3 regions of the Pseudomonas rhizozeae genome follow, and region 2 is predicted to be linked to each of the others. Evidence: riboswitches for the same ligand, from Rfam matches in the RefSeq annotation. Region 2 holds a riboswitch; each other region holds the start of a gene.
What was found. Region 2 has a riboswitch for cobalamin ahead of cobO (cob(I)yrinic acid a,c-diamide adenosyltransferase). Riboswitches for the same ligand answer to the same signal wherever they lie in the genome.
Positions count from the first base shown of each region.

Region 1: it holds a riboswitch for cobalamin, as region 2 does, so the genes downstream of both, cobW (cobalamin biosynthesis protein CobW) here and cobO (cob(I)yrinic acid a,c-diamide adenosyltransferase) in region 2, are expected to answer to the same signal.
Region 3: it holds a riboswitch for cobalamin, as region 2 does, so the genes downstream of both, RG836_RS08860 (TonB-dependent receptor) here and cobO (cob(I)yrinic acid a,c-diamide adenosyltransferase) in region 2, are expected to answer to the same signal.

Region 1 is NZ_JAVLSB010000043.1:151,294-154,563, reverse strand. Features, by position in the region: gene RG836_RS14030 (CbtA family protein) at 1-474, opposite strand, end outside; gene RG836_RS14025 (CbtB domain-containing protein) at 486-686, opposite strand; cobalamin riboswitch at 803-1,023, opposite strand; cobalamin riboswitch at 1,300-1,520, shown strand; gene cobW (cobalamin biosynthesis protein CobW) at 1,618-2,679, shown strand; gene cobN (cobaltochelatase subunit CobN) at 2,683-3,270, shown strand, end outside.
Region 2 is NZ_JAVLSB010000041.1:37,415-40,684, forward strand. Features, by position in the region: gene RG836_RS12830 (cobyrinate a,c-diamide synthase) at 1-994, opposite strand, end outside; gene cobO (cob(I)yrinic acid a,c-diamide adenosyltransferase) at 991-1,602, opposite strand; cobalamin riboswitch at 1,684-1,926, opposite strand; gene RG836_RS12840 (hypothetical protein) at 2,081-2,665, shown strand; gene RG836_RS12845 (PQQ-dependent sugar dehydrogenase) at 2,729-3,270, shown strand, end outside.
Region 3 is NZ_JAVLSB010000026.1:97,445-100,714, forward strand. Features, by position in the region: gene RG836_RS08860 (TonB-dependent receptor) at 1-1,825, opposite strand, end outside; cobalamin riboswitch at 1,937-2,141, opposite strand; gene RG836_RS08865 (IucA/IucC family C-terminal-domain containing protein) at 2,305-3,114, opposite strand; gene RG836_RS08870 (ABC transporter ATP-binding protein) at 3,105-3,270, opposite strand, start outside.

The DNA.
Region 1 (3,270 bases), on a different contig from region 2:
CGCGATGCCGGCGGCGGTGGAGGCTGCGGTGCCGACCCACCAGATTTGCCGCTGCGCCAGATCGGCGGCAGCGGTGCCCGGCAGTTCCGGCGGCAGGCCCAGCGTCGGCGCCAGCACGAACGTCGCGTAACCGGCCAACCCCCAGAGCAGGCCTTGAGCGGTTCGAGTCGGTGCACGCAAGGTGTACAGGCCGGCCAGCATGAGCGCAAAACCGACCGCGACCACCAAGTTGCCGCCGGTCGTGGACAGCACGCGCTGCCAGCCGTCTTCCGGCTCCCAGGCTTCGCCGTCGTGGCTGTGGGCGGCCGTCGCACCTTCGGCATGTTCGTGGACTTCAACCGCGGCGGGCTCGGATTTCTCGTAGGTCTCGGCCTGGAGAATCAACGGGGCAACCCAGAAGCTTTGCAGCAGGGTCAGCAGCAGGGCGGCCGCCAGACCGGTGAAGCCTGCGGTTTGCGCAATACGCTTGATCATCGGGGCAGGTCTCAGTGGCAGGGGAACGCGGAACTGTGACGGGTATCGTGCGCGGCGTTATGGACGGCTTCGATGTGCGAGAAACCGGCGAAGTACACCAGGCACACGCCGAGGATCGACGCACAGACGGCGGCAGTCAGACGTTGGCTGAGGGTCGTGGTGCTGGCGGAGCTGTTATCGGTGCTGCTACCGGTGCTGCTGATGATCGACATGGCGCTTCCCTCTGTGCTGTCAGCGGGTGAATCGAGCGCATGGCAGGCCTCGGCACGGCAGGCGCGCGGAGACTCGAACAGCGCCCGCCCACCGCGGGTTTGTTATGGCGTGGTCAAGCCACGATGTGTTGCGGGCCGGTCTCCGGGCTCACGAGGGGCGGGGCGCGCAGCCTCACCTGAAAGAATCGCCTTCCCATGCCGAGGCACAGTGGCTCTGATTCTTCGCTCGCTTACCGTTGCGGGGGCAGCACCGGACTGACATGGCCTTGAGTAAAGCACATGATTCACCGGTTTCCCGTTTCACCCTGTGAGGGGCACCCGTAACAAGATGCGTAGGAGAGCATGGGCGGGGGACGGGCGTCAAATTGGCTGCAGATTCGTCTGGTGCAACAGCTTCATTGTGGTAAGGGAGCTAGCCTGTGGCGAGGGGGCTTGCCCCCGATGGGTTGCGAAGCAACCCAGCTTTCTCCCGCCGAACGACCGTGCGTCCAGGTTTACGACGGCTGCGCCGCCGAACGGGAGCAAGCTCCCTCGCCACAAGTAAGTCCATCAACCCAGGGCCCGTCCATCCACCGCCGGTGATCGCGGACATTGACCCGCTCCCACACCATGCGTAGCCTTGCGCTTTCGAGGTTCTTCGGCGCGTGCGCCGGAGCTAAGAAGGGAACGCGGTCAATGCCGCGGCTGCCCCCGCAACTGTGAACGGTGATGTTCGCTGCCACGCCACTGCCCTGTTTGTAGCTGACCGCTACCGGGCGGGAAGGCGCAGCGAATGCCAGGCCCCCGGGCCGGCGCGCCGTCAGCCAGGAGACCTGCCTCGGCACAGATTCTCACTACAACCGGGCGGGGTGATCCGGTGGCGATCTCTTCCCGCGCGCCTGCGCCGCCGGTTGTCGTCCCGTATGCCCGCCACCTTGCCAAAGGGCATCCGATGAAAACACTGGCCAAACTCCCCGTCACCATCGTCACCGGCTTCCTCGGCTCGGGCAAAACCACCTTGCTGCGGCACATGCTCGACAACGCCCAGGGTCGCCGTATCGCGGTGATCGTCAACGAGTTCGGCGAGCTGGGTATCGACGGTGAAATCCTCAAACAATGTTCGATCGGCTGCACCGAAGAAGAAGCCAACGGCCGCGTCTACGAACTGGCCAACGGCTGCCTGTGCTGCACCGTCCAGGAAGAGTTCTTCCCGGTGATGCGCGAACTGGTGGCCCGTCGCGGCGACCTCGACCACATCCTCATCGAAACCTCGGGCCTGGCGCTGCCCAAGCCTCTGGTTCAAGCCTTTCAGTGGCCGGAAATCCGCAGCGCCTGCACCGTCGACGCAGTGATCACCGTGGTCGACAGCCCGGCCGTGGCTGCCGGCACCTTCGCCGCGTTCCCGGATCAGGTCGATGCCCAGCGCAAACTCGACCCGAACCTCGACCATGAATCGCCGCTGCATGAGCTGTTCGCCGACCAACTGGCCAGCGCCGACCTGGTGATCCTCAACAAGGCTGACCTGATCAGCCCGGAAGACCTGGCCCGCGTACGCCTGGAAGTCGCCGAAGAACTGCCGCCGGCGGTCAAGGTCATCGAAGCCAGCAGCGGTCGCGTGCCGCTGGACGTGCTGATCGGCCTCGGCGCAGGTTCCGAAGAACACATCGACAGCCGCCACAGCCATCACGATCATCACCACGAAGGTGAAGACGATCACGACCATGACGCCTTCGATTCGATTTCCATCGAACTGCCGCAAGCCGACGAAAGCCTGCTGATGGACGCCCTTACGCAACTGGTGGTCAAGCACGGCATTCTGCGGGTCAAGGGCTTCGCGGCGATCCCGAACAAACCGATGCGCTTGCTGATCCAGGGCGTGGGCACACGTTTCGACAAGCACTTCGACCGCCAGTGGGGCGGCGATGAAGCGCGCACCACGCGTTTGGTGCTGATCGGCCAGGAGCTCGATGCGGCGCAACTTGAAGCGCAACTGCGCGCTGCGCTCAGCGTTTAACCCATGCACCTGCTCAGGACCCAGCCCGGCGGTTTCGTCTCGGATGACAACATCGCCGACCTCGGCCAAACCCCCGCCGAGCTGGTGATCCTGTGCAGTGGCGACTCCAGCCTGGCGCTGCTCGCCGAAGCCGCGCAGCAGTTGCCCGACGACTACCCGAGCCTGCGCCTGGCCAACCCGATGCAAGTGCAGAATCACGCCTCGGTCGACCTCTACGTCGACGAGGTGCTGCGTCACGCCAAGGTCATCCTGATTTCCCTGCACGGCGGCATCGCCTATTGGCGCTACGGCGTCGAGCGTCTGGTGGAACTGGCCGAGCGTGGCGTGCAGCTGATTCTGGTGCCTGGCGACGACCGCCCGGACCCGGAACTCAGCGACCTCAGCACGGTTCCGGCCGAGGACCGCGAACGGCTCTGGCACTTCCTGCGCCAGGGTGGCATGGGCAATGCGCTCGACCTGTTTCGTTGCCTCGCCAACCGCTGGCTGGCCCGGGATTATGTCTGGGCTGAGCCGCAAACGCTGCCGCGCACGGCGATTTACCATCCGCGCAAAAGCCCCGCCGAACTCAGCGACTGGCAGGCCGAATGGCGC
Region 2 (3,270 bases):
GCGAATCGAGTAGGTACAGCATGCCGCCGCACTCGGCGAGCAAGGGTTTGCCGGCAGCATGGTGAGCGCGGATTGCGTCGAGCATCGCGGTGTTTTGCGACAGCGCCACATGGTGCAATTCCGGGTAGCCACCGGGCAGGTAAAGGCTGTCCGCCGGCGGCAACTCGCAGTCACGAATCGGCGAGAAGAAACTCAACTCGGCGCCCATCGCGCGCAACAGATCGAGGCTGGCGCCGTAAGTGAAGGCGAACGCTTCGTCGTGGGCCACGGCGATCCGCACCCCAGCCAGCAAAGGCTCGGCGTCGATCAATGTCGGTGCGGCGAATTCGACTGCTGGTGGCAGCGCTACCTCGCAGCTGCCGGCCAAGGCTTCGGCGGCGGCGTCGAGACGCAGGTCGAGGTCGTTCAGTTCGCTGGCCTGGACCAGGCCCAAATGGCGGCTGGGCAACTCGATGCCGGTTTCCCGCGAGAGCGCGCCGTACCAGCGCAGGCCTTCGGTGAGGCTGCCTTCAAGCAATTGCGCGTGGCGCAAGGTCCCGACCCGGTTGGCCAGCACACCGGCGAACGGCAGGTCTGGCTGGTAGCGCGCCAGGCCCAAGGCCAATGCGCCGAAGGTTTGGGCCATGGCGGTGCCGTCGATCACCGCGAGCACCGGCACGCCAAAGTGGCGCGCCAGGTCGGCACTGGACGGCGTGCCGTCGAACAGGCCCATCACGCCTTCGATCAGAATCAGGTCGGCCTCGGCGGCAGCCTCCCACAACAGACGACGGCTTTCCTGCTCGCCGACCATCCACATGTCCAATTGATAGACCGGCGCACCGCTGGCGCGCTCGAGGATCATCGGGTCGAGGAAGTCCGGGCCGCATTTGAACACGCGCACCTTGCGCCCCTGATTGCGATGCAAACGGGCCAGCGCGGCGGTGACGGTGGTTTTGCCCTGACCGGAGGCCGGCGCGGCGATCAGTACCGCCGGGCAATGACGTGGCTGAGTCAAAGTTCGACGCCTTTCTGCGCTTTGATCCCGGCCTGGAAGGCGTGCTTGATCATGCCCATTTCGGTCACGGTGTCGGCCAGTTCGATCATTTCCGGTTTGGCGCCGCGCCCCGTTACCACCACGTGCTGCATCGGCGGGCGGGCCTGCAAATCACTGAGCACCTGATCGAGATCGAGGTAGCCGTGCTTGAGGGCGATGTTCAGTTCATCCAGCACTACCAAGCCGATCGACGGGTCGCGCAGCAATTCGCGGGACACTGCCCACGCGGCTTCGGCGGCGGCGATGTCGCGCTGGCGGTCCTGGGTTTCCCAGGTGAAGCCCTCGCCCATCACATGAAAACGTACTTGTTCGGGAAATCGCCGGAAGAACAATTCTTCGCCGGTGCTGTTGCGGCCCTTGATGAACTGCACCACGCCGCACTGCATGCCGTGGCCCATGGACCGCGCGAGCATGCCGAACGCCGAGCTGCTCTTGCCTTTACCGTTGCCGCTGAGCACTAGCAGCAAACCGCATTCGTTGGGGGAATTGGCGATGCGTTCATCGATCACGGCTTTTTTGCGCAGCATGCGTGCCAGGTGGCGTTCGTCACGTTCGGGGGAATCAGTCATGGGGCAGCTCTCCGTTGAGGCGGGGTCACGGCGGGCGGGCACAGGAATAGACGGCAAAAAGCCTGGCATCGCCCACCGTGATGCCGCTGGATGGATCAGGCCGGTCTCCGGGCTCATGAGCGGCGCAGGCCGGGCTGCGCGCCTTCCCATGCCGGATTGGCACAGTGGCTGGCCCTGGTTAAAGGGCTGGCGCAGCTTTCACTCATTTACCGTTGCGGGGGCAGCACCGGGATCGTGGTTTCAGCAATAGAAGCAGCACTCACCGGTTTCCCTGTTTCACCCTGTCGACCGTGGCCACAGAGCACCTGAAACAAGCCGCGAAGGTTAGAGGGTTGGGGGTGGAGCGTCAATGAAAGCAGGACCGCCGTCGCCGTTTATCCGCCGCCGCTCAAATATCTGACGTCAATCTTGTGCGACGCTTGTCACAGTGATATCAAAGCGCCATAAATTTAACATCACACAAAGAAGGGTGAGCCCCATGCAAGGCATGATCATCAGCAATCCGAAGCTGGAATTCCTGCGCCCGGTGCTGGAGCGCTGGTTCGACTGCATCGACCGCTACAACGCTGTGCGCGGCGATAACGACTCGCCATATTGGTTTGACGAACAAGCCAACCTCGGCCTGCTGTCGGCGGCGGCCTGGATGGCAGAGATGGTCACGCTGCAACACACCAGCACCCGCAAGCAACTCGAAGAAGGCGAACGCAACGCCCGCGCCGATCTGATGATTGCCGGCGCCGAACAGCGCGCTTACCTGCAAACCACCCAGCGCTGGCCGAAGGTCAACAACCTCAACCTGACCCAAGCCTTGCAAGACATCACCAGCGACGCCAAACGCATCAGCTACGCCAGCGACCTGAAACTCGGCTGCCTGTTTGTCTCCCCGCAAAAAGCCCAGCAAAGCGCGACGCCGGAAGAATTGCAGGACATGGTCGACGACCTGCAGAAGGAGCACACCTGTGCCGTCGCCTGGTACTTCCCTTATGCATATCGCAAGTTGCGTAACGAATCGGGCAACTATCACCCCGGAATTGCGATGCTGTTCAAGGAAGCGCGCGGCTGAGGTTGAACCATCGCGGCGCCGAGTGTCTCTACCACTACACAGTGCACTCAAAGGGATGCCCGCATGTTCAAGCCTCAATTCGTTGTCGTCATTGCGCTCGCCGCCGGCCTGGTCGCCTGCGGCGAGTCCTCCACACTGCAAGTGTCGGATGGCACCGGGGCTTCGCCCAAGTTGCCGGAACCGAACAAAACCCTGATTCCCACCGTTAACATCGCCCCGGCAATCGGCTGGCCGGACGGCGGCAAACCGGTTGCGGCCCAGGGCCTGCAAGTAGGCGCCTTCGCCAAAGGCCTGGATCATCCGCGCTGGCTGTACAAGCTGCCGAACGGCGACGTATTGGTCGCTGAAACCAACGCGCCGCCGAAACCCGATGACAGCAAAGGCATTCGTGGCTGGGTCATGGAAAAAGTCATGGGCCGCGCCGGCGCCGGCGTGCCGAGCGCGAACCGCATCACCCTGCTGCGCGACAGCAACCACGACGGCGTGGCGGAAACCCGCACGGTGTTCCTGCAAAACCTCAACTCGCCGTTCGGCATGACCCTGGTCGGCAACGATCTGTACGTGGCCGACTCGGACAAATTGATCCGCTTCCCCTACAAGGACGG
Region 3 (3,270 bases), on a different contig from region 2:
CCTGGAAGTCCTGGCCGCCGCTGGCGAAGTCGTCGTACTCGGCGCGTACGAATGCGGCGTTGGCCGACAGTTGCACCGCGTAAGGCAAGCTCAGTTCCAAAGTCGCCTCGATGCCGTCCGAGGATTGCTGGCCGATCTGCTGCTGGATCGTCGGGTTGGCCGGGTCGGTGCTCAGCAGTTTCTTTTTGACGATGTGATACGCCGCCAACGTCCATTCGCCACGGTCATCGAGGAACTGCTGCTTGAAACCCACTTCAGTCTGCTTGGCCTTGGTCAGGTCCCACTGCTGCTGGCCGGCGCTGAGGGTCAGCAGGTTGCTGACACCCTCGGTACTGGTGGCGTACTGGCCGTAGACCGAGGTGTCGTCGGTCAGCGCAAACACCAGTCCGGCGCGGTAGTTCTCACCGGTCAGGCTGCGGTCGCTGCGGGTGTCGGACAGCAAATCATGCCGATCAAGGTGCACCTGATCACGGCGCGCCCCGGTGATCAGCGACAGACGTTCGGTCAACTGGGTGCGGTTCTCGGCGAACAGCGAGAACTGCCGCGCCTGATTACCATCCCGCGAGCGGTACGGGTCATCACTGACGTACTGCCCGCCACCGGACTGCGCCATGGGCACGCTGTCGCTGTAGGTGTTACCGAAGTCATGCTTGCGCAGGAAGCGGATCGAGTTGTAGTCGGCGCCAACCACCGTGCGGCTGTCGAGACCGAACAGACTGTGGTCGAAGGTGAAACTCTGGCGATCGCCGACCTGTTCCTGGGTGTGTTTGATGCTGATGAAGTCGCTGCGGCCGATTTGCTCGCCGGGCTGCCAGGTATAGGTTTCCGCGTTGCGCCAGCGCCGCTGGGTCTTGAGGAAATACAACTGATTGCTGGCGGTGATTGCATCGCTGATGCGCCAATCGGTCACCAGCCGCGTCGACTGATCGTTGTAGTGCAGCTCGGCATTGTCGACGTTGTAATTGCGATCACGCAGGCGTTCGCGGTTGTGCCCCTGCACCAGCGGCGTGCCGAAATACTGCTGCGGATTCTGCTCACCGTAGTCGTGGGACAGGCTCACGCTGAGGTCTTCCGACGGCGCCCAGCGCAGTGACGCGCTAAGGGCCAGGCTGTCGGAGTCGCCGCGATCGACCCAGCCGTTGCTCGCCTGTCGATTGATGTTGAGCCGATAGCTGAGGGTGTCGGTCAACGAGCCGCCGCTGTCCAGCGCCGCTTGCCGGCGATCATCCGAGCCGTAGCCCAGGCGCAGGCGATTGCGTATCTCGCCCTCGAACGGCTTCTTCGGCACCACGTTGACCACCGCGCCGGTTGCGCCTTCGCCGTACAGCACCGAGGCCGGGCCACGCAGGATATCGATGCGCTCCACCGACCAGGTGTCCACCGGGAACGTCACCGTACCAGCGCCCACGTACAGCCGCGTGCCGTCATAGAGCTGCATGATCGAGCCATGCCCGGTAAAGCCGCGCGCCGACAACGCGGTGCCGCCATTGCCCGGCGAGCCGATGAAGCTGATGCCCGGCGAACGGGTCACTGCGTCCTGCACCGTGGCGTTGTTGCGGCGCTGGATCTGCTCCGCGCTGATGCGGCTGACGCTGGCCGGAGTTTGCAGCGCCGTGAGGTTCAGCCGCGAACCGGTCGGCACCACGGTGTGCAGGTCGGCCGGCGCTTCGGTGCTGTGCACGGTTTCAGTGATGGCCGTGGTCGGCAACGTCAGGGTGGTGTCGTCTTCAGCGGCCTGGACCGGCAAGACAAACGCCAGGCACGGCGCGATACCGGCGCGCAGGGACGTGCCGGACAAAGTGTTGAACAAGGATTTACGGGACATGTCGTTCCAACTCGAAACAGGAATGAATGAATCCCGGAGGGAACAACGCATAGGGAATCGCGGGCGCGCAAAAGCCCACGGAAACCGGCCTGCGCCCGCCCACCGCGGGTTTGCCACACAAAGCTTCAGGCCGGTCTCCGGGCTTGCGAGGGTCATGAAGCATTCACCTTCCCATGCCGGAGCACAGTGGTCTGTCGAATGCTTCGCTCGCTTACCGTTGCGGGGGCAGCACCGGACTAGTCATCGAAACGACGCACCGGTTTCCCGTTTCACCTCATACACGGCGGCATGAGGCACCTGAAACAGGCGCGCATCTGACCACTGGTGGCGGGCAGAGTCAATGTGCGATGGGGTTCGTTCGAGGTGTTTGCTGGCAGGCGAATAGCTCTCGCGAGCAGAGGGTTGGGTGATGGATGCCGTTCGCCTGAACACTGGAGCTCCGGTGTGCGAGCCTGCTCCGGGCGACGTTTCGACGAAGGCTATTCACCGCCCGGTGAGTGCGTTGCGGATGCCCTCGACACCTTGGGCCTCACCAACGGACACCCCGAACAAAACTCCACCGGCTCACACACTTCATACCAAAAACAACAGGTCCGGCGGAACCGGACCGCTTTGCCCCCCTCCACCACCGTCAATGGCCGACGGAAATGCCCCAGCGGGTTGTACCCCAACCCAAACACTGCAGGCGCCGCCTCTTCCAGCAACCAGTGAAAATCTTCGGCACAGCGCTGGCGAATCAGCGGATCGTCGATCAGACCCATGCGTTTCTCATACAACGAATACACGCGCACCGCCGTGTTCTCCCACAGGATCCGCCGGGAAATACCGCTGACCCGGTTGAAGGTTTGCCACAACGGTGCCAGCAGCCCGGCGAACAAGTCGCCGACGATCGCCTCACGCCAGGCCTCGCGCTGGCCCGGCGCATAACTTTGCGGTGTGTGATCCGCCAGCGGCAGCGACGAACTCCAGCGACCCTCGTCATAACCGTATTCCAGCACCGCGTTGTCCAGTGTCAGCGGCAGGCCCCGGTCGCACGCCGACAGCGCGTACAAACAGGCACCGGTGGCGAGAAAGGAAAAACGCTTGGCCAGCAGCGATGCGGTAATACTGCGAGTCGGCGAACCGATCACCGGCCCCAGTTGATCGAGCAACTGCGCGCACACCTCATCGTCCAATAGCGCCCGGGCACTGACCGAACGCTGCATATCGCGCGCGGCCAACGGCTTAAGGCGCAGCGCACCGGACAACAGCGCCCAGTCCTGCACGCTGAACATTTCGCTCAGCGACATGGCGGCAGCTCCCGGCCGAACGGAATGCACAGCGGCGTGCCGAAGAACGGGTCGGCGATGATCCGGCAATTGAGGTTGAACACCTGCTTGACCAGCGCTTCATTGAGGATGTCCGCCGGGCGGCCCTGGGCGAACGCCGTGCGCTGGTGCACCGCT